Regions from separate parts of the Citrobacter werkmanii genome, predicted to be linked through region 2. Evidence: predicted binding sites of a transcription regulator. Region 2 holds the regulator's gene; the other holds the start of a gene.
What was found. Region 2 encodes sigma-54, which starts transcription at its own class of promoters, with help from an activator protein. Its sites were predicted from a motif close to GTTGGCACANNTTTCGCTNT; they were not measured.

Region 1: a site for sigma-54 is predicted at 7,943-7,962, ahead of glnA (glutamate--ammonia ligase). Genes of this name have one in related genera too.

Annotation. Positions count from the first base shown of each region.
Region 1 covers NZ_CP044101.1:320,253-336,319, reverse strand. Annotated here, with positions in the region: gene FOB24_RS02285 (aldose-1-epimerase) at 1-37, shown strand, start outside; gene FOB24_RS02280 (alpha-glucosidase) at 86-2,122, shown strand; gene FOB24_RS02275 (MFS transporter) at 2,168-3,550, shown strand; gene FOB24_RS02270 (MFS transporter) at 3,594-5,015, shown strand; gene ompL (porin OmpL) at 5,082-5,774, shown strand; gene typA (ribosome-dependent GTPase TypA) at 5,845-7,668, opposite strand; gene glnA (glutamate--ammonia ligase) at 8,049-9,458, shown strand; gene glnL (nitrogen regulation protein NR(II)) at 9,758-10,807, shown strand; gene glnG (nitrogen regulation protein NR(I)) at 10,819-12,228, shown strand; gene FOB24_RS02235 (YshB family small membrane protein) at 12,341-12,451, shown strand; gene hemN (oxygen-independent coproporphyrinogen III oxidase) at 12,541-13,914, opposite strand; gene yihI (Der GTPase-activating protein YihI) at 14,103-14,615, opposite strand; partial or broken gene FOB24_RS02220 (hypothetical protein) at 14,719-14,967, opposite strand; gene yihA (ribosome biogenesis GTP-binding protein YihA/YsxC) at 15,177-15,809, shown strand; gene FOB24_RS24680 (spot 42 RNA, inhibition of DNA synthesis) at 15,929-15,976, opposite strand.
Region 2 covers NZ_CP044101.1:4,557,482-4,573,548, forward strand. Annotated here, with positions in the region: gene FOB24_RS22420 (calcium/sodium antiporter) at 1-569, shown strand, start outside; gene kdsD (arabinose-5-phosphate isomerase KdsD) at 583-1,569, shown strand; gene kdsC (3-deoxy-manno-octulosonate-8-phosphatase KdsC) at 1,590-2,156, shown strand; gene lptC (LPS export ABC transporter periplasmic protein LptC) at 2,153-2,728, shown strand; gene lptA (lipopolysaccharide ABC transporter substrate-binding protein LptA) at 2,697-3,245, shown strand; gene lptB (LPS export ABC transporter ATP-binding protein) at 3,252-3,977, shown strand; gene rpoN (RNA polymerase factor sigma-54) at 4,024-5,457, shown strand; gene hpf (ribosome hibernation promoting factor) at 5,480-5,767, shown strand; gene ptsN (PTS IIA-like nitrogen regulatory protein PtsN) at 5,850-6,341, shown strand; gene rapZ (RNase adapter RapZ) at 6,387-7,241, shown strand; gene npr (PTS phosphocarrier protein NPr) at 7,238-7,510, shown strand; gene mtgA (monofunctional biosynthetic peptidoglycan transglycosylase) at 7,577-8,296, opposite strand; gene elbB (isoprenoid biosynthesis glyoxalase ElbB) at 8,293-8,946, opposite strand; gene arcB (aerobic respiration two-component sensor histidine kinase ArcB) at 9,176-11,512, opposite strand; gene FOB24_RS22490 (TIGR01212 family radical SAM protein) at 11,720-12,649, opposite strand; gene gltB (glutamate synthase large subunit) at 13,333-16,067, shown strand, end outside.

The sequences.
Region 1 (16,067 bases), 700 kb from region 2:
AACGCATCAAATGCATTTTTTAATCGGCAGTGAATAACAGATTTCCGACAAATTACCGAAATACCCTATTTTTACGGAGACGAAAATGAATTCGCTACAACAACGGTCCACCGCATTAGAACTGACGACGTTACAAAATGGATTTACACTGACGTACCACCAGCGCCCGATCTTACGTCACAGCGCAGAGACCCCTTGCCTGTGGATTGGCGCTGGCGTTGCCGACATTGATATGTTCCGCGGTAACTTCAGCATTAAAGACAAGCTCAATGAGAAGATTGCCCTGACCGACGCCACGGTAAGCGAGTCTCCTGAAGGCTGGCGGGTAGATTTCAGCCGCGGTAATACTATCAACGCCACGCTGCACATCTCTACCGATGAACAGGGTCGTTTGAAGCTCGACCTTCATAACGAGGAACGCAGCCATAACCGTATATGGCTGCGTCTGGCCGCTAACCCAGACGACCATATTTACGGCTGCGGCGAACAGTTCTCTTATTTCGATTTGCGCGGTAAGCCATTCCCACTGTGGACCAGCGAACAGGGCGTGGGCCGCAACAAAAAAAGCTATGTCACCTGGCAGGCCGACTGCAAAGAAAATGCTGGCGGTGACTACTACTGGACCTTCTTCCCACAACCAACCTTTGTCAGTACGCAGAAGTATTATTGCCACGTTGATAACAGCTGCTATATGAATTTCGACTTCAGCGCGCCGGAGTATCACGAACTGGCGTTGTGGGAGGATAAAACCACCCTGCGCTTTGAGTGCGCTGACACTTACATCTCCCTGCTGGAGAAATTAACCGCATTGTTAGGCCGCCAGCCGGAGCTGCCGGACTGGATTTACGACGGCGTCACGCTGGGCATTCAGGGCGGGACTGAGATTTGCCAGAACAAACTGGACACCATGCGTAACGCTGGCGTGAAAGTTAACGGCATCTGGGCACAGGACTGGTCCGGGATCCGCATGACCTCCTTTGGTAAGCGCGTGATGTGGAACTGGAAATGGAACAGCGACAACTACCCGCAACTGGACAGTCGTATTAAGCAGTGGAAAGAAGAAGGCGTGCAGTTCCTCTCCTATATCAACCCGTACGTCGCCAGCGACAAAGATCTCTGCGCTGAAGCAGCCAAACACGGTTATCTGGCGAAAGATGCTTCTGGCGATGACTATCTGGTTGAGTTCGGCGAGTTTTACGGCGGCGTAGTCGATCTGACCAACCCCGAAGCTTACGGCTGGTTCAAAGAAGTGATCAAAAAGAACATGATCGCGCTGGGCTGCGGCGGCTGGATGGCCGACTTTGGCGAATACCTGCCAACCGACACTTACCTGCACAACGGCGTCAGCGCCGAAATTATGCATAACGCGTGGCCCGCACTGTGGGCGAAATGTAACTACGAAGCGCTACAGGAGACCGGCAAGCTCGGCGAGATCCTGTTCTTTATGCGTGCGGGCTACACCGGCAGCCAGAAATACTCCACCATGATGTGGGCGGGCGATCAGAACGTTGACTGGAGCCTCGACGATGGTCTGGCCTCGGTCGTTTCTGCCGCGCTGTCGCTGGCGATGACCGGCCACGGTCTGCACCACAGCGATATCGGTGGTTACACCACGTTGTTTGACATGAAACGCAGCAAAGAGCTGTTGCTACGCTGGTGTGATTTCAGCGCCTTCACCCCGATGATGCGCACCCATGAAGGTAACCGCCCGGGCGATAACTGGCAGTTTGATGGCGATGTAGAAACCATTGCCCACTTTGCCCGCATGACCACCGTCTTCACCACCCTGAAGCCGTATCTCAAACAGGCCGTCGCGCAAAACAGCGCCACCGGTCTGCCGGTGATGCGCCCGCTGTTCCTGCATTACGAAGACGATGCGCGTACTTACACCCTGAAGTATCAGTACCTGCTGGGACAAGATTTGCTGGTAGCGCCAGTTCACGAACAGGGACGCAGCGACTGGACGCTGTATCTGCCAGAGGATAGCTGGATCAACGTCTGGACCGGGGAAACTTACCAGGGGGGTGAAATTACCGTGGATGCGCCTATTGGCCAGCCTCCGGTGTTTTATCGCGCGAAGAGTGAATGGGCATCACTGTTTGCCACTTTACGCAACATCTAACACGGCTCGCCCGCGGGGCAACTCGCGGGCACATGGAGAATAATAATGAGTCAGACTTCCTCTAATCCGGCAACCCTACGCTTGCCGTTCAAAGAAAAACTCGCCTATGGGATGGGTGATTTAGGCTCCAATATCCTGCTGGACATTGGTACGCTCTATTTACTCAAGTTTTATACTGATGTCCTTGGTTTACCGGGAACTTATGGCGGTATCATTTTCCTTATCGCCAAGTTTTTTACCGCGTTTACTGATATGGGCACCGGGATTATGCTCGATTCGCGCCGCAAAATCGGCCCGAAAGGTAAATTCCGTCCATTCGTCCTTTATGCCGCATTTCCGGTTACCTTGCTGGCGATTGCCAACTTTGTCGGTACACCGTTTGAAGTCACCGGTAAAACGGTCATGGCAACGGTGCTGTTTATGCTGTACGGGCTGTTCTTCAGCATGATGAACTGCTCTTACGGCGCGATGGTGCCTGCAATCACGAAAAACCCGGACGAACGCGCGTCGCTGGCCGCCTGGCGACAAGGAGGCGCAACTCTCGGGCTGCTGCTGTGCACCGTCGGCTTTGTACCGGTAATGAACCTGATCGAAGGCAATTCACAGCTGGCTTATATTTTCGCAGCCACGTTGTTTTCGCTGTTTGGCCTGTTATTCATGTGGTTGTGCTATGCCGGTGTAAAAGAACGCTACGTGGAAGTGAAACCTGTGGATGCCGCGCAAAAACCGGGATTGCTGCAATCCTTCCGCGCCATCGCCGGTAACCGCCCGCTATTTATTCTGTGCATTGCCAACCTTTGTACGCTGGGCGCATTTAACGTCAAGCTGGCGATTCAGGTCTATTACACCCAGTACGTACTGAACGATCCGATCCTCCTTTCCTGGATGGGTTTTTTCAGCATGGGCTGTATCTTCATTGGCGTCTTCCTGATGCCTGGGATGGTCAGACGTTTTGGTAAGAAGAAAGTTTATATTGGCGGACTGCTGATTTGGGTCGCGGGCGATCTGCTTAACTACTTCCTTGGCGGTGGCTCAGTCAGCTTTGTCGCCTTCTCTTGTCTGGCGTTCTTCGGCTCAGCCTTCGTTAATAGTCTGAACTGGGCGCTGGTCTCCGATACGGTGGAATATGGCGAATGGCGTACCGGCGTACGCTCTGAAGGCACGGTATACACTGGCTTCACCTTCTTCCGTAAAGTTTCACAGGCGCTGGCAGGCTTCTTCCCTGGCTGGATGCTGACGCAAATCGGCTACGTCCCCAACGTGGTGCAATCTGCGAGCACGGTCGAAGGTTTGCGGCAGCTTATCTTTATTTATCCGTGTGCCCTGGCAGTTATCACCATCGTGGCAATGGGCTGTTTCTACAATCTCAACGAAAAGATGTATGTCCGCATCGTTGAAGAGATAGAAGCACGTAAACAACCCGTTTGATAATAATGAATAGCGCTCTACGGGGCGCTATTGAGGAGCGATTATGTCTTTTCATGATCCGCTAACGCTAAAACTGAGCCTGCGTGAAAAATTCGCCTACGGAGTGGGTGACTTCGGCTCAAATTTGATGCTGTGTATCGGCACGCTGTATCTGCTTAAATTTTATACCGATGAACTAGGGATGCCTGCATATTACGGTGGGATTATCTTTCTGGTGGCGAAGTTCTTCACCGCCTTTACCGATATGCTGACCGGTGTATTGCTGGACTCAAGGCGAAATATTGGCACAAAAGGAAAATTCAGACCCTTTATTTTATATGCGTCATTCCCTGTCGCAATCGTTGCCAGCGCGCAGTTTTTAGCGACAGATTTTACGCTCACGGTGAAAACCGGGCTGGCGACGGTGCTGTTTATGCTGTTTGGTCTGTTCTATAGCCTGATGAACTGCTCCTACGGCGCGATGGTGCCAGCTATCACGAAAAACCCACATGAACGCGCTCAGCTCGCCGCCTGGCGTCAGGGCGGCGCAACCATGGGTCTGCTATTGTGTACCGTTGGCTTTATGCCGATTCAGGCGCTGTTTGTCAGTTCCCCCTCATTGGGTTATCTGATTGCCGCATTGATCTTTTCAGTCTGCGGGCTGTTCAGCATGTGGTGGTGCTTTAGCGGTGTGAAAGAACGTTATATCGAAATCGTGCCGGATCACCATAAGCCCAGCATTCTCAAATCATTCTGTGCCATTTTCCGTAATCCCCCGCTGCTGGTGCTGTGTGTCGCCAACCTGTGTACACTGGCCGCATTCAACATCAAACTGGCAATCCAGGTGTATTACACCCAGTACGTGCTCAATGATATTCATCTGCTGTCGTGGATGGGTTTTTTCAGCATGGGATGCATTCTGGTCGGCGTGTTGCTGGTTCCCGCGACCGTGAAACGCTTCGGTAAAAAGCAGGTTTATCTCGGCGGTTTGGCATTATGGGCTGTCGGTGATGTTTTGAACTTTTTCTGGGGCAGTACGTCATTTTTGTTCGTAACATTCTCCTGTATGGCCTTCTTCGGGACAGCATTCGTCAACAGCCTGAACTGGGCGTTGGTTCCGGATACGGTCGATTATGGCGAATGGAAAACGGGGATCCGCGCGGAAGGTTCGGTGTATACGGGTTATACCTTTTCTCGCAAAATTTCCGCTGCGCTCGCGGGCTTCCTGCCAGGCATCATGCTGACGCAAATCGGTTATATTCCCAACATAACCCAGAGCGATGCCACCCTGCTTGGCCTGCGTCAGCTTATTTTTCTGTGGCCTTGCGGGCTGGCTATTATCGCTGCATTCACGATGGGTTTATTTTATAAACTCAATGAAACGCGTTTTGCTTTTATTATTGAGGAAATCAGCCAACGGAAGAAAAACAACACTCAAGCGGATCCTGTTACCACTAAAAATAATACCTCTGCTGTAAACGTATAAAAATAATTGCCGCTTATTCCATCTTAATGGATGGCGGCCTCCCTACGCTTAAAAAATGGATTTATTATGAAAAAGTTAACAACAATAATTCTCTTATCCTCTGTTATGTCTACTTCTGTTTTTGCAGGCGCCTATGTCGAGAACCGCGAGGCATATAATCTGGCATCCGATCAGATAGAAGTGATGATGCGCGTTGGCTATAACTCCGATATGGGCGCAGGTATCATGCTCACCAACACCTACACCATGCAACGCAAGGATGAGTTAAAACACGGCTATAACGAAATAGAAGGTTGGTATCCTTTATTTAAACCAACGGATAAATTAACTATCCAGCCCGGTGGGTTGATCAATGATAAGAGTACGGGTTCCGGTGGCGCTGCCTACCTGGATGTTAATTATAAATTTACCCCGTGGTTTAATCTTACCGTGCGTAATCGTTATAACCATAATAACTACAGTTCAACCGACCTAAACGGTGATCAGGATAATAACGATACCTATGAAATAGGTAACTACTGGAATTTTACTATCACCGATAAGTTTTCCTATACCTTTGAGCCGCACTATTTTATACGAGTTAATGACTTCAACAGCAGTAACGGAAAAGATCATCACTGGGAAATTACAAATACCTTTAAGTATCGTATCAATGAACACTGGCTACCCTATCTGGAGTTACGCTGGTTAGATCGCAATGTGGAACCTTATCATCGCGAGCAAAATCAGATTCGTATTGGGGCAAAGTATTTCTTCTGATACTCCCGAGATAATAAAAAGCCGCTGATAACCAGCGGCTTTTTTATGCTTACCTGAGAAAGAGCGTTAATTACTCTTCTTTCGCGCCACGCATTGCACGGCGACGATCGTTTTCAGTCAGGTGACGCTTACGGATACGGATAGAGGTTGGAGTCACTTCTACCAGTTCGTCGTCATCGATGAATTCCAGAGCCTGCTCCAGAGTCATCTTAACCGGCGGAACCAGAACCGTTGCTTCGTCAGTACCGGACGCACGCATGTTGGTCAGTTTCTTACCGGTCAGGCAGTTTACGGTCAGGTCGTTAGAGCGGCTGTGAATACCGATGATCTGGCCTTCGTAAACTTCAGCACCGTGACCCAGGAACAGCTTACCGCGGTCCTGCAGGCTGAACAGTGCGAACGCAACTGCTTTACCCTGGCCGTTGGAGATCAGTACGCCGTTCTGACGCTGACCCACATCACCCGCACGAACGTCGTCGTAGTGGCTGAAGGTGGAATACAGCAGACCGGTACCGGAGGTCATGGTCATGAATTCTGAACGGAAGCCGATCAGACCACGGCTTGGGATCACGTAGTCAAGACGTACGCGGCCTTTGCCATCTGGATTCATGTTTTTCAGATCGCCTTTACGCTCACCCAGAGCCTGCATCACAGAACCCTGATGCTGCTCTTCAACGTCCAGCGTTACGTTTTCGAACGGCTCTTGTTTACGGCCATCGATTTCGCGGAAGATAACTTTCGGACGGGAAACCGCCATTTCGAAACCTTCACGACGCATGTTTTCGATCAGAACAGACAGGTGCAACTCACCACGACCGGACACACGGAACGCATCCGCATCTTCAGTTTCTTCAACGCGCAGCGCAACGTTGTGCACCAGCTCTTTGTTCAGGCGGTCAAGGATCTGACGAGAGGTAACATATTTACCTTCTTTACCACAGAACGGAGAGGTGTTTACGCAGAAGAACATGGTTACGGTCGGTTCATCAACGGACAGAGCCGGCAGCGCTTCGACATTCTGCGGGTCGCAGATGGTGTCGGAGATGTTCAGTTCGCCCAGACCGGTGATCGCGATGATATCGCCTGCTTCGGCAATATCACTCTCGATACGTTCCAGACCCAGGTGGGTCAGAACTTTACCGACTTTACCGTTGCGGGTTTTGCCTTCGCTATCAATGATAGTGATCTGCTGGTTCGGTTTAACTTTACCGCGTTTGATGCGGCCGATACCGATAACGCCAACGTAGTTGTTGTAGTCCAACTGAGAGATTTGCATCTGCAGCGGGCCGTCAAGGTCTACGTTCGGAGCCGGTACGCGATCAACGATGGTCTGATACAGCGGGGTCATGTCTTCCGCCATATCTTCGTGATCCAGACCTGCGATACCGTTCAGCGCGGAAGCGTAAACGATCGGGAAGTCCAGTTGTTCGTCGGTAGCGTCGAGGTTAACGAACAGGTCGAATACCTGATCAACAACCCAGTCAGGGCGCGCGCCAGGACGGTCAACTTTGTTGATAACAACAATTGGCTTCAGGCCATGGGCAAAGGCTTTTTTGGTCACGAAGCGCGTCTGCGGCATCGGACCATCCATTGCATCCACCACCAGCAGCACGGAGTCGACCATGGACATTACACGTTCAACTTCACCACCGAAGTCGGCGTGCCCCGGGGTGTCAACGATGTTGATACGGTAGTCATTCCATTTGATAGCGGTGTTTTTAGCGAGGATGGTAATCCCACGCTCTTTCTCCAAATCGTTGGAGTCCATCACGCGCTCTTGGGTTTCAGCACGTGCATCGAACGTACCGGATTGTTGGAGCAGCTTGTCTACCAGGGTCGTTTTACCATGGTCTACGTGCGCGATGATGGCGATGTTACGCAAATTTTCGATCACAACTTTGCCTCAGGCATTTTAGAAATAGCGCGTTATTGTACACGGATTAATCGCAGTACAAAACAGGATCACAAACATCCTCCGCAAACAAGTATTGCAGAGTTTCTTTGTGATCACATTCACGGAGCGTTAAAAGGGGTAATCTGGGGTGCGTTGCACCAATATGGTGCTTAATGTTCACATTAAAGCACTATAATGGTGCAATACATCCTTCATGGTGCAGCCCCTTTGCACGATAGTGCGCATGATAACGCCTTTTAGGGGCAATTTAAAAGTTGGCACAGATTTCGCTTTATCTTTTTTACGGCGACACGGCCAATTTTTTGCAGAATTGAAGACTTCGTTACCACGACGACCATGACCAATCCGGGAGAGTAAGTATGTCCGCTGAACACGTTTTGACGATGCTGAACGAACACGAAGTGAAGTTTGTTGATTTGCGCTTCACTGATACTAAAGGTAAAGAACAGCACGTCACTATTCCTGCTCATCAGGTAAATGCCGAATTCTTTGAAGAAGGCAAAATGTTTGACGGCTCCTCAATCGGTGGCTGGAAAGGCATTAACGAATCAGACATGGTTCTGATGCCAGATGCGTCTACTGCACTCATTGACCCGTTCTATGAAGAGTCCACCCTGATCATCCGTTGTGATATCCTGGAACCCGGTACGCTGCAGGGCTACGACCGCGACCCGCGCTCCATCGCTAAACGCGCTGAAGAGTACCTGCGTTCTACCGGCATCGCAGACACCGTTCTGTTCGGGCCAGAGCCAGAGTTCTTCCTGTTTGACGACATCCGTTTCGGCGCGTCCATTTCCGGTTCCCACGTGGCTATCGATGATATCGAGGGCGCATGGAACTCCTCCACCAAATACGAAGGTGGTAACAAAGGTCACCGTCCGGGCGTGAAAGGCGGTTACTTCCCGGTTCCTCCGGTAGATTCTTCTCAGGACATCCGTTCTACCATGTGTCTGATCATGGAAGAAATGGGCCTGGTCGTTGAAGCGCATCACCACGAAGTAGCGACTGCTGGTCAGAACGAAATCGCGACCCGCTTCAACACCATGACCAAAAAAGCGGACGAAATTCAGATCTACAAATATGTGGTTCACAACGTCGCTCACCGTTTCGGTAAAACTGCGACCTTTATGCCAAAACCAATGTTTGGCGATAACGGTTCCGGCATGCACTGCCACATGTCCCTGTCCAAGAACGGCGTAAACCTGTTCTCCGGTGACAAATATGCGGGTCTGTCTGAGCAGGCGCTGTACTACATCGGCGGCGTTATCAAACACGCTAAAGCGATCAACGCCCTGGCGAACCCGACCACCAACTCCTACAAGCGTCTGGTCCCGGGTTACGAAGCGCCGGTAATGCTGGCTTACTCTGCCCGTAACCGTTCTGCTTCTATCCGTATTCCGGTAGTGGCTTCTCCGAAAGCGCGTCGTATCGAAGTGCGCTTCCCGGACCCGGCTGCTAACCCGTACCTGTGCTTCGCCGCGCTGCTGATGGCGGGTCTTGACGGTATTAAGAACAAGATCCATCCGGGTGAAGCGATGGACAAAAACCTGTACGACCTGCCGCCTGAAGAAGCGAAGGAGATCCCACAGGTTGCAGGTTCTCTGGAAGAAGCACTGAAAGAACTGGATCTGGACCGCGAGTTCCTGACTGCAGGCGGCGTGTTCACCAATGAAGCGATCGATGCGTACATTGCGCTGCGTCGTGAAGAAGATGACCGTGTGCGCATGACGCCGCACCCGGTAGAGTTTGAGCTGTACTACAGCGTTTAATTTAACTTTTACACTCTCACATAAAAACGTGCAGAGGGTGTAATAACCAATGGATTTCTTGCTACTGCAAGACGGCAATTGAGTGAATCCCCGGGAGCTTACATAAGTAAGTGACTGGGGTGAGCAAAAGCAGCCAACACAGCTGTAGGGAGAAAGACGAAGGTTTTAGTTGCCGTGGAACTTTTAGCCCATCTCTGGATGGGCTTTTTTCTCCACTAACAACCTGCTTTCTCGCGCTTTTTATCCATAAAAAGCTATAATGCACTAAAATGGTGCAACACTTTTCAGGAGACTGCTGAATGGCAACCGGCACGCTGCCCGATGCTGGGCAGATCCTCAATTCTTTAATCAATAGCATCTTACTCGTCGACGATGAGCTGTCGATACATTACGCCAACCCGGCGGCGCAACAACTGCTCGCCCAAAGCTCCCGCAAACTGTTTGGTACACCGCTGCCCGATCTGTTGAGTTATTTTTCGTTAAACATCGGACTGATGCGTGAGAGCCTGGAAGCTGGTCAGGGCTTTACGGATAACGAAGTGACGCTGGTGATAGACAGCCACTCGCATATTCTCTCTGTGACCGCCCAGAGGCTGCCTGATGGGCTTATCCTGCTGGAGATGGCGCCAATGGATAACCAGCGCCGTCTGAGTCAGGAACAGCTCCAGCATGCCCAACAAATTGCCGCCCGGGATCTGGTACGCGGTCTGGCGCATGAAATTAAAAACCCGTTGGGCGGTTTACGCGGCGCGGCGCAGCTTCTCAGTAAAGCGCTCCCGGACCCGGCGCTGACCGAATATACCAAAGTTATTATTGAGCAGGCCGACCGCCTGCGTAATCTGGTCGACCGTCTGTTAGGACCGCAACAACCGGGCATGCATATCACGGAAAGTATTCACAAAGTGGCGGAGCGTGTGGTGGCGCTGGTTTCGATGGAAGTGCCAGAAAACGTTACGCTAATTCGTGATTACGATCCGAGCCTGCCTGAGTTATTGCACGACCCGGACCAAATAGAACAGGTTCTGCTGAATATCGTGCGCAATGCCCTGCAAGCGTTAGGGCCGGAAGGCGGCGAGATCGTACTGCGTACCCGCACTGCGTTTCAGCTCACGCTGCACGGCGTGCGTTACCGTCTGGCGGCGCGGATCGATGTTGAGGATAACGGCCCGGGTATTCCCCCTCATTTGCAGGACACGCTGTTCTACCCAATGGTCAGCGGTCGCGAGGGCGGTACCGGCCTTGGGTTATCCATCGCCCGTAATTTAATTGATCAGCATTCCGGCAAAATTGAATTTACCAGTTGGCCGGGTCATACCGAGTTCTCGGTTTACCTGCCTATCAGGAAATAAAGGTGACGTTTATGCAACGAGGAATAGTCTGGGTCGTTGATGACGATAGTTCCATCCGTTGGGTGCTAGAACGTGCGCTCGCAGGAGCTGGTCTGAGCTGTACCGCATTTGAAAGCGGTAAAGAGGTACTGGATGCACTGGCCAGCAAAACACCGGACGTACTGTTGTCAGACATTCGCATGCCGGGTATGGATGGTCTGACCCTGTTAAAACAGATCAAACAGCGTCATCCGATGCTTCCGGTCATCATAATGACGGCGCATTCCGATCTGGATGCCGCCGTCAGCGCCTACCAGCAAGGGGCGTTTGATTATCTGCCCAAACCTTTTGATATTGACGAAGCTGTGGCGCTGGTCGAACGCGCCATCAGTCATTATCAGGAACAGCAGCAGCCGCGTAATGTACAAATCCACGGTCCAACGACCGACATCATTGGCGAAGCGCCGGCGATGCAGGATGTTTTTCGCATTATTGGCCGGCTTTCACGTTCTTCAATCAGCGTATTGATTAATGGAGAGTCCGGCACCGGTAAAGAGCTGGTCGCTCATGCCCTACACCGCCACAGCCCACGCGTCAAAGCGCCGTTTATCGCGCTGAACATGGCGGCTATCCCGAAAGATTTGATCGAGTCTGAACTGTTCGGTCATGAGAAAGGGGCGTTTACCGGGGCAAATACCATTCGTCAGGGGCGTTTTGAGCAGGCTGACGGTGGTACGCTGTTCCTCGACGAAATCGGCGATATGCCGCTGGACGTGCAAACGCGTTTATTGCGCGTATTAGCCGATGGACAGTTCTACCGTGTGGGTGGTTATGCGCCGGTGAAAGTGGATGTACGCATCATCGCCGCCACGCATCAGAATCTGGAACTGCGCGTACAGGAAGGCAAATTCCGTGAGGATTTATTCCACCGTCTGAATGTCATTCGCGTTCATTTGCCCCCGCTGCGTGAACGTCGGGAAGACATCCCTCGCCTGGCACGTCATTTCCTGCAGGAAGCGGCCCGCGAGCTGGGGGTGGAAGCCAAGCAATTACATCCCGAAACCGAGGCAGCGCTTACGCGTCTGGCCTGGCCGGGCAACGTACGCCAGCTTGAAAACACCTGCCGCTGGTTAACCGTCATGGCTGCCGGACAGGAAGTATTGATTCAGGACTTGCCGACCGAGCTTTTTGAAACCAGCGTGCCAGACGCGCCGTCCCCTATGCAGCCGGACAGTTGGGCAACGCTGTTAGCGCAGTGGGCAGACCGGGCATTACGTTCCGGTCATCAAAACTTGCTTTCTGAAGCTCAACCAGAGATGGAGCGCACGCTGTTGACCACCGCGCTGCGTCATACCCAGGGGCATAAACAGGAAGCAGCGCGTTTGCTCGGCTGGGGCCGTAATACCTTGACGCGTAAGTTAAAAGAACTCGGAATGGAGTGACGATCGGTCGCTGTGTAAAGATTGATAATTGAGCGCAAATTGCTGCTATTTTGCGCTTTACTGTTCCGATGAGTTAAGTATGATCGTGCCCGGCTAACGGGGGGAAGTCATCATGCTGGAATCAATGATTAATCTGCTGTCGAGCGGTGCGGTCGAAAGCCATACGCCACAAACTGCGGTTGCCGCAGTGCTGTGCGCGGCGCTGGTTGGACTGTTCAGCTGACAATGTGCCGGATGGCGCTAACGCTTATCCGGCCTACAGGTTGTCGCAACGTGTAGGCCCGGTAAGCGCAGCGCCATCGGGCAACACGGCTAAATGACGCGTGAGAACTGCTGCATCCGCGCTTTCTGGCGCAGATAGGCATCAAAGCACATGCAAATATTCCGAATCAGCAGGCGGCCCTTAGGCGTAACCTGAATCCCCTTCTCATTCACATCCACCAGCCCATCCTTCGCCAGCGGCGCCAGCAGTTTCAGGTCTTCGGCAAAATAGTCAGCAAAATTCAGATCCCATTGCTGTTCCACGGCGGCATAGTCGAGGCGGAAGTTGCAGATCAGCAGCTTAATCACATCCCGACGAATACAGTCATCGCGGGTCAGCGCAATTCCACGCCATAACGCGTTCCCCTGCTCGTCTACCTGCTGATAATAGCGCTTCAGCTCTTTTTGGTTCTGCGCGTAGTTGTCGCCAATCATACTGATGGCCGATACGCCCATCCCCAAAAGATCGGTATCCCCCTGGGTGGTATACCCCTGGAAATTACGATGCAGCACACCTTTGCGTTGAGCAACCGCCAGTTCGTCATCCGGGCGAGCAAAGTGATCCATGCCAATGAACTGATAACCGGTTTCGGTCAGTGACGAGATAGTCTCCTGCAGGATATCCAGCTTCTGTTGCGCGCTGGGCAGATCGGCATCTTTGATTTTGCGCTGAGCAGCAAACAGCGTTGGCAAATGCGCGTAGTTAAAAACGCTCAATCGGTCTGGATTTAGCTCAGCCACACGTTTCAGGGTAAAGGCGAAGCTCTCCGGCGTCTGCTTTGGCAGGCCATAAATCAGATCGATGTTCGTCGAGGTAAAGCCAATCTCCCGCGCATGATTCAGCAGCGCAAAGATAAATTCTTCATCCTGCTCACGGTTAACCAGACGCTGAACTTCTTTATTGAAATCCTGTACGCCCATGCTCAGGCGATTAAAACCTTCAGCACGTAAGTGATCGAGTACATCCAGCTCAATTTCACGTGGATCAACTTCGATCGAGATTTCCGCGTCCGCATTAAAGTTGAAGTTGCCACGCAGCAACGACATCAAACGGCTGATTTGCGCTTTATTCAGGTACGTTGGCGTGCCGCCGCCCCAGTGCAGTTGGCTGACATGGCGTCCGGCAAACAGCGGTGCGCGATGAATGATCTCTTGTTCTAACACATCGAGGTATTGATCGGCTTTATGCTGCTGACGCGTCACAACCTTGTTGCAGCCGCAGAAGTAACACAGTTTATGGCAGAACGGGATGTGAACGTACAACGAGAGCGGACGCTCAGGGTAACGCGCCACAGCGTTTAAAAACGCCTCGGCGCCGTAGTCTTCAGAAAACTCCAGCGCGGTTGGGTACGAGGTATATCGTGGCCCGGAATAGTTATATTTCTGGATCAGGGCCAGGTCCCAGTCTATTAGCTGCTCTGACATGCTCACTCCTTCCGATGGCGTCTCTGGCGGGTACGGCGTACCGGCTTAACCCCTGTGCGAGTAATAAGCCGGTTGCGCAGCCACTTCTGTCGCCGCGACAACCGCTGTAGTTTAACGAATAACCACACCAGATAACATATAACCGGAAGGGTTATAAGCAGGACGGGAAGACCCACGGTGTAAAACCGTTAATTGCCGCCTTTCAGCAGGCGCATCATGTCTTCCTGTTTTTCTTCTTCTTCCTCGTCTTCCTCATCATCGTAAGAGAGACCCAGCTTTTGCATCAGCTCATCAATGCGATCCAGCTTGGCATCAACCCAGGTCTGATCTTCCGCACTCAGGGTTTCTCCTGCTTCGAGACGTTCCAACAGCGCATCCAGGCGCTCATCCGTTTCCAGTAAATCCAACTCAGCCTGTGGTGAAAGCATAGGTTTCTCACTCTTCGGTTTGTGCTGTTTGGTGACTTTTTCGGTCACGCCCAATGGAATGGGGGTTTTACTGCCAATACGAGGATCTTGTTGCTTATTTTGCTTTCCGCCACCAGATGCGCCATCGCTTCCGGACGCACGGCTACCCGCCGCATGGCCACGGTGTTTTTTCTGGCGCTTACGGTCGCGAGCTTCCTGGTTAATTTCTTCGCGTGTTTTACGACGCGCTTTTGCAGGACCTTTACCGCGTGGTGTAGAAGTTGGTTTCATCATGATTCGTCTTTGGCTGTTTTTATTCAGTATATATTTGCGCCGGAATCTAGCAGAAATAAAGAAAAAAGGCGACAGAGTAATCTGTCGCCTTTTTTCCTGACTCTCAACCCTTACGGGCTCTACTATCCCTGTTGGCTATCAACACACCCTGTTTTTCCCTTAGCCTGAAACATTCCGTGTTGTTTCCATTTCCTTTTACTAACGTCTCCGGACGTTTGTCTTCCTGACAATCCTGTGTCTTCGCCTCCTGGCGCTCCTGACCCTCATCCTGAGTCGTCTATCCTGTCAGCTTCCTCGCTATGGGCACTACTTTACCGTTTTGGCTTAAACGTACAAGTAACCAAGGTAACAATTTCGGATTTTAAGAATACTGCCTAACCGTAACCCTATGATTTATTTAGGCCATATCATTTTTTACCCTGTCATCTCGTATAGATACTATCGGCAATGTCTCACAAAGTGAGTGGTTTTTACTTACACTGGCTACGCGTCGAAAAACCAGCCTTTTGCTGGTGTTCAGGTATAATCGCTGCAAAGCCTTGATTGATGGAGAGGACCGCTTTGACTAACTTGAATTATCAACAGACGCATTTTGTGATGAGTGCGCCTGATATTCGCCACTTACCTTCCGATACCGGAATCGAAGTGGCTTTTGCTGGCCGTTCCAACGCAGGCAAATCCAGTGCGCTAAATACCCTGACTAATCAAAAGAGTCTGGCGCGTACATCTAAAACACCGGGCCGTACTCAGCTCATCAACCTGTTTGAAGTCATTGACGGCAAACGTCTGGTTGATCTGCCGGGGTACGGTTACGCCGAAGTGCCGGAAGAGATGAAGCGCAAATGGCAGCGCGCACTGGCGGAATATCTGGAAAAACGTCAGAGCCTGCAAGGCCTGGTCGTGTTAATGGATATTCGTCACCCGCTTAAAGATCTGGACCAGCAGATGATCCTATGGGCGGTAGAGAGCAACGTTCAGGTTCTGGTGCTGCTGACCAAAGCAGACAAGCTGGCCAGCGGCGCGCGCAAAGCTCAACTGAATATGGTACGTGAAGCCGTGCTGGCATTTAATGGCGATGTGCAGGTAGAAGCCTTTTCATCACTGAAAAAAATGGGCGTAGACAAACTGCGTCAGAAGCTGGATAGCTGGTTTAGTGAACTGGCACCGGTTGAAGAGATTCAGGACGGGGAATAATCTCCCGCTATGCCGGATGGCGTCGCTGCGCGTCTTATCCGGCCTACGGCGTGAGCGAAACTTTTCTTGCGCACAATAAAAAACGCCCCAGTCATTACTGACTGGGGCGGCTAAAATATTCAGCCAAATCCGATTACGTGAAGTAAAAGGTCTGAAAGATAGAACATCTTACCTCTGTACCCTACGAGAATAACTTTACTCTTTTTTGAGCAGCTCAGAAAGCACTTTTTGTAATTTTTTTTCATTCCTTACATAGGG
Region 2 (16,067 bases):
TGCTATGGCTGCTATTCATTGTTAAAATCGCCCGTCTGGCTGAGCGACAAGGCAATGACACGCTGACCCGGGAGCAGATAGCGGAACTTCCACGCGAAGGCGGATTGCCGGTCGCATTTTTGTGGTTGGGCGTTGCGTTGATTATTATGCCAATGGCAACACGGATGGTGGTGGATAACGCCACCGTACTGGCGAACTATTTCGCCATGAGCGAACTCACCATCGGGCTGACGGTAGTCGCTATTGGTACCAGTTTGCCAGAGCTGGCAACGGCCATTGCGGGTCTGCGTAAAGGCGAAAACGATATTGCCGTTGGCAACATCATCGGCGCGAACATTTTTAATATTGTTATCGTCCTCGGGTTACCGGCGCTAATTACGCCGGGTGAAGTCAATCCGATGGCCTTCACCCGTGACTATAGCGTCATGCTGCTGGTGAGCGTGATTTTTGCACTACTCTGCTGGCGACGTCCGCGCCAGATTGGTCGCGGCGCGGGTGCGCTGCTGACCGGCGGTTTTATCATATGGCTGGCGATGCTGTATTGGTTATCGCCACTTCTCGTTGGATAACTGGAAACGCATTATGTCGCACTTAGAGTTGCAACCGGGTTTTGACTTTCAGCAAGCAGGCAAGGAAGTCCTGGCAATTGAACGTGAAGGCCTGGCGGAGCTTGATCAGTACATTAATCAAAACTTTACCCTCGCCTGTGAAAAAATATTCAGTTGCCCGGGCAAAGTCGTGGTGATGGGGATGGGGAAATCCGGACATATTGGGCGGAAGATGGCGGCCACTTTTGCCAGCACCGGCACCCCCTCATTTTTCGTGCATCCGGGCGAAGCCGCGCATGGCGATTTAGGCATGGTCTCGCCGCAGGATGTGGTGATCGCCATCTCTAACTCCGGCGAATCCAATGAGATAGCAGCGTTAATCCCGGTATTAAAACGTCTTCATGTCCCGCTTATCTGCATGACCGGCCGTCCGGAAAGCAGCATGGCGCGTGCGGCAGATGTGCATCTGTGTGTTAAAGTGCCCAAGGAAGCTTGCCCGTTAGGCCTGGCGCCGACCAGCAGCACCACCGCAACGCTGGTGATGGGCGATGCCCTTGCCGTGGCGTTATTAAAAGCACGCGGCTTCACCGCGGAAGATTTTGCGTTATCGCATCCGGGTGGCGCACTGGGCCGTAAGCTTTTGCTGCGTGTTAACGATATTATGCATACGGGTGATGAGATTCCGCATGTTAATAAAAGCGCCAGCCTGCGTGACGCCTTACTTGAGATCACACGTAAAAATCTCGGCATGACCGTCATTTGCGATGATGCAATGAAGATTGACGGTATTTTCACGGATGGCGATTTACGTCGCGTCTTTGATATGGGCGTAGATGTACGCCAGTTAGGCATTGCCGATGTGATGACCCCTGGAGGCATTCGCGTGCGTCCGGGCATTCTTGCCGTTGATGCCCTGAACTTAATGCAGTCCCGCCATATCACTTCGGTAATGGTTGCTGATGGCGACCAGTTACTCGGTGTGTTACATATGCATGATCTGCTGCGTGCAGGTGTAGTGTAAGAAACTCAAGGATAAAGAAAATGAGTAAAGCAGGTGCGTCGCTTGCGACCTGTTATGGACCCGTCAACGCTGACGTTATCACCCGGGCTGAGAACATCCGTTTGCTGATCCTGGATGTGGATGGCGTATTGTCTGATGGTCTGATTTATATGGGCAACAACGGTGAAGAGCTGAAGGCTTTTAACGTCCGCGATGGCTACGGAATTCGCTGTGCGCTCACTTCCGGTATTGAGGTTGCTATTATTACCGGACGAAAGGCTAAACTTGTAGAAGATCGCTGTGCCACATTGGGGATCACGCATCTGTATCAGGGGCAGTCAGACAAACTGATCGCCTTTGACGATCTGCTTGGAAAACTGGCGATCGCGCCGGAAAATGTGGCCTATGTTGGCGATGACCTGATCGACTGGCCAGTGATGGCAAAAGTGGGATTAAGCGTAGCGGTGGCGGATGCCCATCCATTGCTGATTCCACGCGCCGACTACGTCACCCGTATCGATGGGGGACGCGGCGCTGTACGTGAAGTCTGCGATTTATTACTCCTGGCGCAGGGCAAACTGGACGAGGCCAAAGGGCAATCGATATGAGCAAAACCAGACGTTGGGTTATCATTCTACTGTCGCTGGCTGTCCTTGTGATGATTGGTATTAACCTGGCAGACAAAGACGAGGCCACTCAGGTCGCCGTCAATAACAACGAGCCAACCTATAAAAGCGAACATACCGATACCGTCGTGTATAGTCCGGAAGGCGCGCTGAGCTATCACTTGATCGCCCAACACGTTGAATATTATTCGGAGCAAGCGGTTTCGTGGTTTACTCAACCGGTATTAACCACGTTTGATAAAGATAAAGTACCGACCTGGTCAATCAAAGCCGATAAAGCCAAATTGACCAACGATCGAATGCTGTATCTGTACGGCCATGTTGAAGTTAACGCCCTGGTGCCTGACTCTCAACTACGCAGAATTACGACCGATAACGCACAGATTAACCTGGTGACTCAAGACGTCACTTCTGATGATCTTGTCACGTTATATGGCACAACATTTAACTCCAGCGGACTGAAGATGCGCGGCAACTTACGCAACAAGAACGCCGAGCTGATTGAAAAGGTTAGAACCTCATATGAAATCCAAAATAAACAAACTCAGCCTTAATCTTGTGCTTGCCAGTTCACTTCTGGCCGCCAGCATTCCGGCATTTGCCGTCACCGGCGATACCGAGCAGCCGATTCATATCGAGTCGGACCAGCAGTCCCTGGATATGCAGGGCAACGTGGTGACGTTTACTGGTAACGTGATTGTGACTCAGGGCACCATCAAAATTAATGCCGATAAAGTCGTTGTGACCCGCCCGGGCGGTGAAGACGGTAAAGAAGTGATTGATGGTTACGGTGAGCCCGCCACCTTTTACCAGATGCAGGACAACGGTAAGCCAGTGAAAGGCCGCGCCTCACACATGCACTATGAACTGGCGAAAGACTTCGTCGTGCTCACCGGTAAGGCTTACCTGGAACAGCTCGATAGCAACATCACGGGTGATAAGATCACCTATCTGGTAAAAGAGCAGAAAATGCAGGCCTTCAGCGATAAAGGCAAACGCGTCACCACCGTTCTGGTTCCGTCGCAGTTGCAGGACAAAAACAAGGCTCCGGCAGAGAAAAAAGGTAACTGATTCGTTATGGCAACATTAACTGCAAAGAACCTTGCAAAGGCCTATAAGGGCCGCCGTGTGGTGGAAGATGTCAGTCTGACCGTCAACTCCGGGGAGATCGTCGGTCTGCTTGGTCCTAACGGTGCGGGCAAGACAACGACATTTTACATGGTGGTCGGCATTGTCCCGCGCGATGCGGGCAACATTATCATCGATGACGAAGATATCAGTCTGCTGCCACTGCATGCGCGCGCGCGTCGCGGCATCGGCTACCTACCGCAGGAAGCGTCTATTTTCCGTCGCCTGAGCGTGTTTGATAACCTGATGGCGGTACTGCAAATTCGTGACGATCTCACTAGTGAGCAGCGGGAAGATCGCGCCAATGAGCTGATGGAAGAATTCCATATCGAACATCTGCGTGACAGCATGGGCCAATCGCTCTCCGGTGGTGAACGACGCCGTGTGGAAATCGCCCGCGCGCTGGCCGCGAATCCGAAATTTATCCTGCTTGATGAACCGTTTGCCGGTGTTGACCCGATTTCCGTTATCGATATCAAACGGATCATCGAACACCTGCGCGACAGCGGGCTTGGGGTGTTGATTACCGACCATAACGTCCGCGAAACGCTGGCAGTTTGTGAGCGCGCCTATATCGTGAGCCAGGGACACCTGATCGCCCACGGCACGCCGACAGAAATACTGCAGGATGAGCACGTTAAGCGCGTATACCTTGGGGAAGACTTCAGACTCTGATAGGGTAGAAGACTTCACGTCACCGCAGGAGAAAACCACTCTGAACATGAAGCAAGGTTTGCAACTCAGGCTTAGCCAACAACTGGCGATGACGCCTCAGCTACAACAGGCTATCCGTCTGTTGCAGTTGTCCACGCTGGAACTTCAGCAAGAACTTCAGCAAGCGCTGGAAAGTAACCCACTGCTCGAGCAAACCGATCTTCACGACGAAATTGATACCCAGGAAAAACAGGACAGCGAATCCCTCGATACCGCAGATGCGCTCGAACAAAAAGAGATGCCAGAGGAATTGCCGCTTGACGCCAGTTGGGATGAAATCTACACCGCCGGTACGCCTTCAGGCACCAGCGGAGATTACATTGACGACGAACTGCCTGTTTATCAGGGGGAGACCACGCAATCGCTGCAGGATTACCTGATGTGGCAAGTGGAGCTGACCCCGTTCTCGGATACCGATCGCGCCATTGCGACATCAATTGTTGATGCGGTTGACGAAACCGGTTATCTCACCGTGACCCTGGACGATATTCTCGAAAGCATGGGCGATGACGACGTCGGTATGGATGAAATCGAAGCCGTGCTTAAACGCGTTCAGCGCTTTGATCCCGTTGGCGTGGCAGCCAAAGATCTGCGTGACTGCTTACTGATCCAACTTTCGCAATTTGATAAGTCCACACCATGGCTGGAAGAAGCGCGCCTGATCATCAGCGATCACCTCGATCTGTTAGCCAACCATGACTTTCGCTCGCTGATGCGCGTAACCCGACTGAAAGAAGACGTGCTGAAAGAAGCCGTCAACCTCATCCAGTCGCTCGATCCCCGCCCAGGACAGTCGATCCAAACCGGCGAGCCGGAATACGTCATCCCGGATGTGCTGGTGCGTAAGCATAACGATCGTTGGGTGGTCGAACTCAACGGCGACAGCATTCCACGCTTGCAGATTAACCAGCACTACGCCGCGATGTGCAATAGCGCGCGCAACGATGCCGACAGCCAGTTTATTCGTAGCAATTTGCAGGATGCGAAGTGGCTGATTAAAAGTCTGGAAAGCCGCAATGATACGCTGCTGCGCGTCAGTCGCTGTATCGTTGAACAGCAGCAGGCCTTCTTTGAGCAAGGCGAAGAATTTATGAAACCGATGGTGCTGGCGGATATCGCCCAGGCCGTCGAGATGCACGAATCGACCATTTCCCGAGTGACCACGCAAAAGTATTTGCACAGTCCGCGCGGCATATTTGAACTGAAGTATTTCTTTTCCAGTCACGTTAACACTGAAGGCGGGGGCGAAGCCTCATCCACAGCGATCCGCGCACTGGTGAAGAAATTAATTGCTGCGGAGAACCCCGCGAAACCGCTGAGTGACAGCAAGTTAACCTCTATGCTGTCGGATCAGGGTATCATGGTGGCGCGCCGCACCGTTGCGAAGTACCGAGAGTCTTTATCCATTCCGCCGTCTAACCAGCGCAAACAACTGGTGTGACCCAACCGATAAGGAAGACACTATGCAGCTCAACATCACTGGAAACAACGTCGAAATCACGGAAGCTCTGCGCGAGTTTGTTAATACCAAATTCGCCAAGCTTGAACAATATTTCGACCGGATTAATCAGGTCTATATTGTGTTGAAAGTGGAGAAGGTTACACATATCTCGGATGCAACACTGCATGTAAACGGTGGTGAAATTCATGCCAGCGCGGAAGGTCAGGATATGTACGCCGCCATTGACGGTTTAATTGATAAACTGGCTCGGCAGTTAACAAAACATAAAGATAAACTGAAACAGCACTAACTTTCCGGGCAGTTAGCGGGTGCAGGACGGCCTGTTGTGCAGCACAACGGGCCATTTGTACAGTTAGCGCTTAGGTGAAATTATGACAAATAACGATACGACTCTACAACTGAGCAATGTTCTTAACCAGGAATGTACGCGCGCGGCCGTTCACTGCCAAAGCAAGAAACGCGCACTGGAAATCATCAGTGAACTGGCGGCAAAACAGCTCAGCTTGCCCTCTCAGGTGGTATTTGAAGCCATTCTGACGCGTGAAAAAATGGGCAGTACCGGCATCGGTAATGGTATTGCCATCCCGCACGGCAAGCTGGAAGAAGACACGATGCGCGCGGTTGGCGTGTTTGTGCAACTCGAAACCCCCATCGCCTTCGACGCCATTGATAATCAACCCGTCGATCTGCTTTTCGCCCTGCTGGTCCCGGCAGACCAAACCAAGACGCATTTGCATACATTATCGCTGGTCGCCAAACGTCTGGCAGATAAAGCCATCTGCCGTCGCCTGCGCGCCGCACAGAGTGACCAGGAGTTGTATCAAATCATCACGGACACCGAAGGTGGACAGGATGAAGCATAACAACCCAATGGCATCCTTTTTTGTCGTTGTGAGGAGAAACAGTACATGGTACTGATGATCGTCAGCGGTCGTTCAGGGTCAGGCAAATCCGTTGCCCTGCGTGCGCTGGAAGATATGGGTTTTTACTGCGTGGATAACCTTCCCGTAGTGCTGTTGCCCGATCTGGCTCGTACACTGGCCGATCGCCAGATTTCTGCGGCCGTCAGCATTGATGTGCGTAACATGCCGGAATCCCCGGAGATTTTCGAGCAGGCAATGAACAATCTGCCTGAAGGCTTCTCACCGCAGTTGCTGTTCCTTGATGCCGACCGTAACACGCTGATTCGCCGCTACAGCGACACGCGTCGTTTACACCCCCTCTCCAGCAAAAACTTGTCGCTGGAAAGCGCTATCGATAAAGAAAGCGATTTGCTGGAGCCGCTGCGTTCCCGCGCAGACCTGATTGTTGATACCTCCGAAATGTCCGTACACGAACTGGCGGAAATGCTGCGTACCCGACTGCTGGGCAAACGTGAACGTGAATTGACGATGGTATTCGAATCCTTTGGTTTCAAACACGGTATCCCGATTGACGCGGACTACGTCTTTGACGTGCGCTTCCTGCCCAACCCACACTGGGATCCGAAGCTGCGCCCGATGACCGGTCTTGACCGCCCTGTCGCCGCCTTCCTCGACAGGCACACAGAAGTACACAATTTTATCTACCAGACCCGCAGCTATCTTGAGCTATGGTTACCCATGCTGGAGACCAACAACCGCAGCTACCTCACTGTAGCCATCGGCTGTACCGGCGGGAAACACCGTTCGGTGTATATTGCAGAGCAGTTGGCAGACTACTTCCGCTCACGCGGTAAAAACGTGCAGTCACGCCATCGTACGCTGGAAAAACGTAAATCATGACCGTGAAGCAAACCGTTGAAATCACTAATAAGCTGGGCATGCATGCCCGGCCAGCAATGAAACTTTTTGAATTGATGCAGGGTTTCGAAGCAGAAGTTTTGCTGCGTAATGATGAAGGAACGGAAGCCGAGGCAAACAGCGTTATCGCGCTGCTGATGCTGGATTCTGCGAAGGGGCGGCAGATAGAAGTTGAAGCCACAGGCCCGCAGGAAGTTGAAGCTCTGGCCGCGGTGGTTGCCCTGTTTAATTCAGGGTTTGACGAAGATTAATCGAGTACACAGAACGTAGCCAGTAGGCCGGATAAGGCGTTTACGCCGCATTCGGCAATAACTCCGCTAATACAGCTTATTTTCCCGCATAAACGACTCACCGCCTAACTGGCGCATTTGGCGCATAATCCACGCCTGACGGCTACGCACATAACCCGAAGGCGCATTCGCTTTAAAACGTAAAGGATTAGGTAGGACCGCCGCCAGCAAGGCCGCTTCAGACATACTTAAGCGACTGGCAGGTTTATGAAAATACCGCTGCGCCGCCGCCTCCACGCCAAAAATGCCGTCGCCAAACTCCGCAACGTTCAGATAGACGGTCAGAATACGTTTCTTGCTCCAGACCGTTTCCATCCCCAGCGTGAGCCCGGCTTCAAGGCCCTTACGCACCCAGCTACGTCCATCCCACAGAAAGAGGTTTTTTGCCGTCTGTTGCGATAACGTTGACGCCCCGCGAATACGGTTTTCATTACGTTCATTATGCGCCAGCGCTTTCTCGATGGCAGAGACATCGAATCCCCAATGGTCAGGGAACTTCTGGTCCTCGGCGGCAATCACCGCCAGCCCCATCCACGGTGAGATCTCATCCATACTCACCCAGTCCGAGTGCGCCACATACCCGAAATCACCGGATAACCATGCGCCCAGTTGCCGCTCGACCATCACCGCCGAAAACGGCACCGGCATCACGCTGAAAAGGGCGATGCCCCCGCCCCAGAATACGGCGAGGACGATAACCGCCCGTAGAAAGATACGCCGCAGAAAAGCGGTAACGCCTGTTCTCATTCAACCAACACCAGCACACGCGAGACCAGTTTATCGATGCCACTCGCGGCCTGAGCGATATCCTGCGCCAGCATATAGGCGGGCGTGGTGACAATTTTGTTGTCTTCATCAACGACAATGTCATCAACCGGACAAGGCACATGTTCAGCGCCCATCTCCTCCAGTACCTCTGCCGTATCGATATCCGTGCCAATGGTCAGACGCAGCGGAAAATCAAAAATTTTGGGTAACATGGCGGGCGCAATACACATAAATCCCAACGGTTTCCCCATCTGATGCATGGCAACTGCCAGCGCGGCTAAATCACTGTCAACCCGGCATTCGCTGCCCTGGCTGGCAAAATTACTCAGATTTTTGGCGGCGCCAAACCCACCTGGCACGATCAACGCATCCAGTTCCGTTGAAACCGCCTGAGCAAGCGGGCGAATCTCGCCGCGTGTGAGACGAGCGGCTTCAATCAGGACATTGCGTGTTTCCGGCATCGGCTCGCCGGTCAGATGATTAATCACATCAGCTTGTTGTTTATCCGGTGCGAAGCAGACGGCCTGCGCGCCATTGCGGGCAATGGCCAGCAGCGTGAGTACGGTTTCATGGATCTCTGCACCGTCATACACACCGCATCCGCTGAGCACGACTCCCACTTTTTTCATCGTGATACTCCTTTCTCAACTGGCTGAAACATATTAGTTATTATGATTTAAATGCTACGCTTCACACATTTAACTGATTCATGTAACAAATTATTTAAGATTTGCTATCTTAACTGCGTGCGGCCTGAAAAATAGGGCTGTGCCTTTGTAAACAATGACAATAAGTTACGGCGCAGCCACGATTTCCCTGGTGTTGGCGCAGTATTCGCGCACCCCGGTCAAGCCGGGGTCATTTTTTTTCCACACTCGCCACCCAGGCTTTTAGTACCGCCACGTCGTGCTGCCACTCCTGCTTCATCTCTTCAATCCATTCAGCAACGTTATCTTCCCAGGCTGGAAGATCTGGCGACTGGATTTGCTGACCTAACTGTTGCAGATGGCGCAGCCCCACCGAACCTGCCGCACCTTTAATTTTATGACCTTCCTCAACCACGCCTTTTTTATCACGTGCAGTCAGATTGGATTCCAGCACGCTCAAATATCCCGGCATCATCTTCTCAAACACCGCCAGCCCGTCGGTAATTAACTTCGGTCCCACCAGCTCGAGGTATTGTTCCAACATAGGAATATCTAACAGCGCTTGCGATTTACTGCTCTCTTCAGATGTCACAGTGCTCTCCTCTTTGTTTCGGGTATCCCAGTATTTTTTGATCATGGCGGTTAAAGCCGGGACTGACAGCGGCTTACTCAGCACGTCGTCCATTCCCGCATCCAGATACTCTTTTTTATCTTTCAGAACGTTGGCGGTAAGGGCCACCAGCGGCGGCAGATCTTCACGCGCGTATTTTTGCGTAAGCTCGCGGGAGATATCCAGCCCGGTCATATCCGGTAGCTGAATATCCAGCAATACCAGGTCATATTCACCCGGCGTGAACATTTCCAGCGCGGCTTTCCCGGTCATGGCGACATCCACGCTATTACCCAGTTTTTCCAGCACTGAGCGCGCGACAATGACGTTCAGTTCAATGTCTTCCACCAGCAGGACATTCAGGGCGGGCAGCGGCATGTCATCGTCTTCAAAAGCGTCTTCAATCTCTTCCGCTACCGCAGGCGCATGCACAGTCAGCGTAAAGACAGAGCCTTTACCAGCCTGGCTGGAGACCGTAATATCGCCGCCCATATTTTTCGCCAGACGCTTTGATACGGCCAGACCAATCCCGGTTCCTGTTGCCGGTTTGCCGCCGTTACTGTCCTTCACCTGATAATACATGGCGAAGATTTTATCCTGTTCATCCTGCGGAATGCCGATCCCGGAATCTTCTACCTCGAAATGCAGCATATTCCCCTGGTCATAGCGCGCCCGCACGGTCACCTGCCCCTGCTGGGTAAACTTCACGGCGTTGCTGATCAGATTCCACAGAATCTGGCGCAAACGCGTGCCGTCGGTAATCACTTTATGCGGCAACGGTAGCGTTGGCTCAAGCACAAAACGCAGCCCTTTTTGCTGCGCCTGCAGGCCAGAGAGGTTTTCCAGATCCGCCATAAAGCTGGTGAAATCGATCGGCTGGTTATCGAGCTGGACTTTACGCCGCTCCATCTTATCCATATCGATAATATCGTTGAAAATATTGCCCAGCGTCACGGCTGAGACGTGGATAGTTTTCAGGTATTTTTCCTGCTCGGCGGTCAAATCCGTATCCAGCAGGATCCGGCTTAAGCCAACAATACCGTTCAGCGGCGTACGCAGCTCGTGACTGATGGTGGAAATAAACGTGGTCTTATCGCGGCTGGCGCGTTCAAGCGCGTCCTGATAACGCTTACGTTCGGTAATATCGCGACCAAAGCCCATCAGGCCATGTCGTTTACCGACGCGGTCGTAGTAAGGCACTTTACGAATTTCAAAGCAGGCTTTGCGTCCATCCGGATAGTCCAGCCACTGTTCATAGGTGAGCGAGACGTTATGACGAAACACCTTCTCGTCGGTCTCAATAACTTTTTCAGCCGCCTCAGGGGAGTAAACGTCAGCCGGTTTCAAATTCACCAGTTGCTTTTCGCTCTTGCCGGTCAGCAACTCCATGGCGCGGTTACAGCCGGAAAATTCTTTATCTTCATTACGATAAAAGACCAGGTCCGGCGAGGCATCAAGGAAAGAGCGTAAAAATGAAGACTGTTGCTCAAGCTGAATCTGCGCTTCTTCGCGCTCTTTGATTTCGACCTTCAGTTGCTCAAACGTTTCCTGACGCTCCGCTTCAGCTTTTTCGCGCTCAACAATTTCCTGATTGAGCTGGGCGATATTATCTTTCAACTGCACATTGAGCTTGAGATCGCGCTCGCGCATCTCTTCCAGCTTTTGCACCAGCCGTGACAGACGCTGCCGGGATTCCTCCAGTTGCTCCACCACCACTGACAAAAAATAGACGGCCCAGGGGGTAATTAACAGACCAAAAAAGATAGAGCGGATGACATCAATGCTTTCTACCTGGCCATGCAGCACCATGGTGACAGCCATTTGCACCACAATTGCCAACACGACCAAAGCCAGCGCTAATAGCAGCGAAAAGCGCACCAGACCTAACTTCATCATCAGGTCGACATAATATTGCGCCAGCATACGAATTTGCTTCATAGAGGGTTCCTTCACGACAACTTGGCACAATAATACTCAATTCTCAGCGTGACGTTGAAGATTGTGCAAGAAATGCGGCGGTTATCGGTGAAATGACCGGGTAGGCGGTAGGCCGGATAAGTTCATCGTAGGCCTGATAAGCGAAGCGCCATCAGGCAAGCAGGCGCAGATTGCCTGATGGCGGCTTTGCCTTATCAGGCCTACATACTAGCTCCCCAGTTGTACCCACGGCGTACCCAGCGCCGAGCCTTGCACGCCGTGCTCGTTAAGGTACTTATCCAGTTCGACCATCCCCGTCCAGCGATTTTCACACCATAGCGGCGCCAACAGCGTTGGGCGACGCGCGCTGGCGGAAATACGATGATAAATCACCTCCGGCGGCGTATGGCGGATCATCTCCCCTGCGGTAATCGTGTAGTCGTCCAGTTCAATCCCGTTCAGCCGCCCGGCTTCCCAGGCTTTCGCCATCGTACTGCCTTTCACAATATGCAGCGGATGCAGCTTAATACCGTCAACGCCCGTCTCCACCACACGTTCCATGGTTTGCAGACATTCTGCCTGCCCTTCTCCCGGCAGACCGACGATCAGATGCGAGCACACTTTCAGCCCGCGCTCGCGCGCCAGCCGCGTGGTGTTTTGGTAGCAGGCGAAATCATGGCCGCGGTTAATTCGGTGCAAGGTTTTGTCATGCGCGGTTTGCAGGCCGAGCTCCAACCACACTTCATAGCCCAGGTCTTTATACTCGCAAAGCAGATCAAGCACCGCTTCCGGCACACAGTCGGGGCGCGTCCCAACGCACAACCCGACGATACTGGCCTGGCTGACCGCCTGTTGATACATCGAACGCAGCACCTGTACTTCAGCAAAGGTGCTGGTGTAGGCCTGGAAATAGGCCAGATAGCGTTTCGCACGATTGACCAGGTGCGCCTGATGTTCAAGCTGCTCGGCAATGGAATGGTGCTGCTGCGCTTCATCGGCAAACGAGGCGACATTACAGAAAGTACATCCGCCGCGCCCGATGGTGCCATCGCGATTTGGGCAGCTAAAGCCGCCGTGCAGCGTGAGTTTATGAACCTTTTGTCCATAACGGCGAGAAAGATCCCCACCAAACATATTGACTAATTTCTGTAACTGCATAATCTGGTAGACCGCGCCTTGAAAAGAGGCCAAAGCCTGCCATTTTTTGCCCCAGTCGGCGATGACCTGGATCAATCGCCCTGGCGAGCCTTTATTCATTGCATAACAAATCAAAATAATCGAAATTTCATTCACTAAAAATGTAATTACTTTTCCTTATATTCGACTCTTTTTTTTATCTTCTTATACTCTTTGCATAAAAACAGTATCTTTAAGACGCCAAAACTTTAAAAACCAGCATAAAATGCCAAACATCTTGATAAACAAAGGCAGGACGAGGGATATACAGCCGTTCTGACAGTGAGACAGATCACACTTCCCTGACCGTTCCTCCTACGTTAAACCTATGTAAAAAACCCTTTTATTTCAGCAATTTCATAAAGTTAATTGCCCTATAGCACATTTTTGCATAAATAAGATTGCCATTTGACCTGTGTGTGGATTCCCGATAACGTGGAAATCCGCTGGAAGCTTTCTGGATGAGCAGCCTGCTCATCATATTTATGCAGTAATTGAGATTCCCTCTGAAGCAAGTCCTCAAACTTGTTTGACCTGTGCGAAAAGGATAAAGAGGGCGAATGCGAGGTAAGCGTATGCACGCAAACCCCGTCGCCATGCTCTTGGTGTGCCCGTGCGCAACGGTTCAGATGGGAATCCCGCAGAGCCTGGGGAGGTTCACTCATATGTTGTACGATAAATCTCTTGAGAGGGATAACTGTGGTTTCGGCCTGATCGCCCACATAGAAGGCGAACCTAGCCACAAGGTAGTGCGTACCGCCATACACGCACTGGCCCGCATGCAGCACCGTGGCGCAATTCTTGCCGATGGAAAAACCGGCGATGGTTGCGGTCTGCTGTTACAAAAACCGGATCGCTTTTTCCGCATCGTGGCGCAAGAGCGCGGCTGGCGTTTAGCCAAAAATTACGCCGTCGGCATGATCTTTTTAAATAAAGACGCTGAACTGGCGGCAGCCTCTCGTCGCATAGTCGAAGAAGAATTACAGCAGGAGACCCTGTCGATTGTCGGCTGGCGCGACGTGCCGACCAACGAAGGTGTTCTCGGTGAAATCGCTCTATCCTCCCTGCCTCGTATTGAGCAAATTTTCGTTAACGCCCCTGCGGGTTGGCGCCCACGTGATATGGAACGCCGCCTGTTCATCGCCCGCCGTCGTATTGAAAAACGCCTCCTGCAAGATAAAGACTTCTACGTCTGTAGCCTGTCGAATCTGGTGAACATTTATAAAGGTCTGTGTATGCCGGCGGATCTGCCGCGCTTTTACCTGGACCTCGCGGACCTGCGTCTGGAATCGGCCATCTGCCTGTTCCACCAGCGCTTCTCCACCAACACCGTGCCGCGCTGGCCGCTGGCGCAGCCGTTCCGCTACCTGGCGCACAATGGCGAAATCAACACCATCACAGGTAACCGCCAGTGGGCGCGCGCCCGTACCTATAAATTCCAGACGCCACTGATCCCTGACCTGCATGACGCGGCGCCGTTCGTCAACGAAACAGGATCTGACTCCAGCTCCATGGATAACATGCTGGAGCTGCTGCTGGCGGGCGGGATGGACATCATCCGCGCCATGCGCTTACTGGTGCCGCCGGCCTGGCAGAACAACCCGGATATGGATCCGGAGCTACGCGCGTTCTTTGACTTCAACTCTATGCACATGGAACCGTGGGACGGCCCGGCGGGCATCGTCATGTCCGATGGTCGCTTTGCCGCCTGTAACCTCGATCGTAACGGCCTGCGCCCGGCGCGCTACGTCATCACCAAAGACAAGCTGATTACCTGCGCCTCTGAAGTCGGGATCTGGGATTATCAGCCGGATGAAGTGGTGGAAAAAGGCCGCGTCGGCCCTGGCGAGCTGATGGTTATCGACACCCGCAGCGGCCGCATTCTGCACTCAGCGGAAACCGATAATGACCTGAAAAGCCGCCACCCCTACAAAGAGTGGATGGAGAAAAACGTTCGTCGCCTGGTGCCGTTCGAAGAGCTGGCTGACGATCAGGTCGGCAGCCGCGAGCTGGACGATGATACCCTCGCCAGCTACCAGAAACAGTTTAACTACAGCGCCGAAGAGCTGGATTCCGTCATTCGCGTGCTCGGTGAAAACGGCCAGGAAGCGGTCGGCTCAATGGGTGACGATACCCCGTTTGCCGTGCTGTCCAGCCAGCCGCGCATCATTTATGACTACTTCCGCCAGCAGTTCGCGCAGGTGACTAACCCGCCGATCGACCCGCTGCGTGAAGCGCACGTTATGTCACTGGCCACCAGCATCGGTCGCGAAATGAACGTCTTCTGCGAAGCCGAAGGTCAGGCACACCGTCTGAGCTTTAAATCGCCGATCCTGCTGTACTCCGATTTCACCCAGCTCACCACCATGAAAGAGGAGCATTATCGCGCTGACCGGCTGGATATCACCTTTGATGTGACCGAAACCACGCTTGAAGAGACCGTCAAAGCCTTGTGCGATAAGGCGGAACAGATGGTACGTAACGGCACGGTACTGCTGGTGCTCTCTGACCGTAACATCGCGAAAAACCGCTTGCCGGTTCCGGCACCGATGGCCGTGGGCGCAGTGCAAACGCGTCTGGTAGAACAAAGCCTGCGTTGCGACGCCAACATCATCGTTGAAACGGCGAGCGCGCGTGACCCGCACCACTTCGCGGTGCTGCTCGGCTTCGGTGCGACGGCCATTTATCCGTATCTGGCCTATGAAACGCTGGGGCGTCTGATCGACACTCAGGCGATTGCCAAAGATTACCGGACCGTGATGCTGAACTACCGTAACGGCATCAACAAAGGTCTGTACAAGATCATGTCCAAAATGGGCATCTCAACCATCGCCTCTTACCGCTGCTCGAAGCTGTTTGAAGCCGTTGGTCTGCACGATGATGTCGTGGCGCTGTGCTTCCAGGGCGTAGTCAGCCGCATCAGCGGCGCAGCTTTTACCGACTTCCAGCAGGATCTGCTAAACCTCTCGAAACATGCCTGGCTGGCTCGGAAACCGATTAGCCAGGGCGGTTTGCTGAAGTACGTCCACGGCGGCGAATACCACGCTTACAACCCGGACGTGGTACGCACGCTGCAACAGGCTGTACAAAGCGGCGAATACAGCGACTATCAGGAATATGCCAAGCTGGTCAATGAGCGTCCGGCGGCCACGCTGCGCGATCTGCTGGCGATTACGCCTGGCGATGAAGCCGTGAGCATTGACGAGGTAGAGCCCGCGAGCGAATTATTTAAACGCTTTGATACCGCAGCCATGTCTATCGGCGCATTAAGCCCGGAAGCACATGAGGCGCTGGCGGAAGCGATGAACAGCATCGGCGGTAACTCTAACTCCGGCGAAGGCGGCGAAGATCCTGCGCGTTATGGCACCAACAAGGTATCGCGTATTAAGCAGGTGGCTTC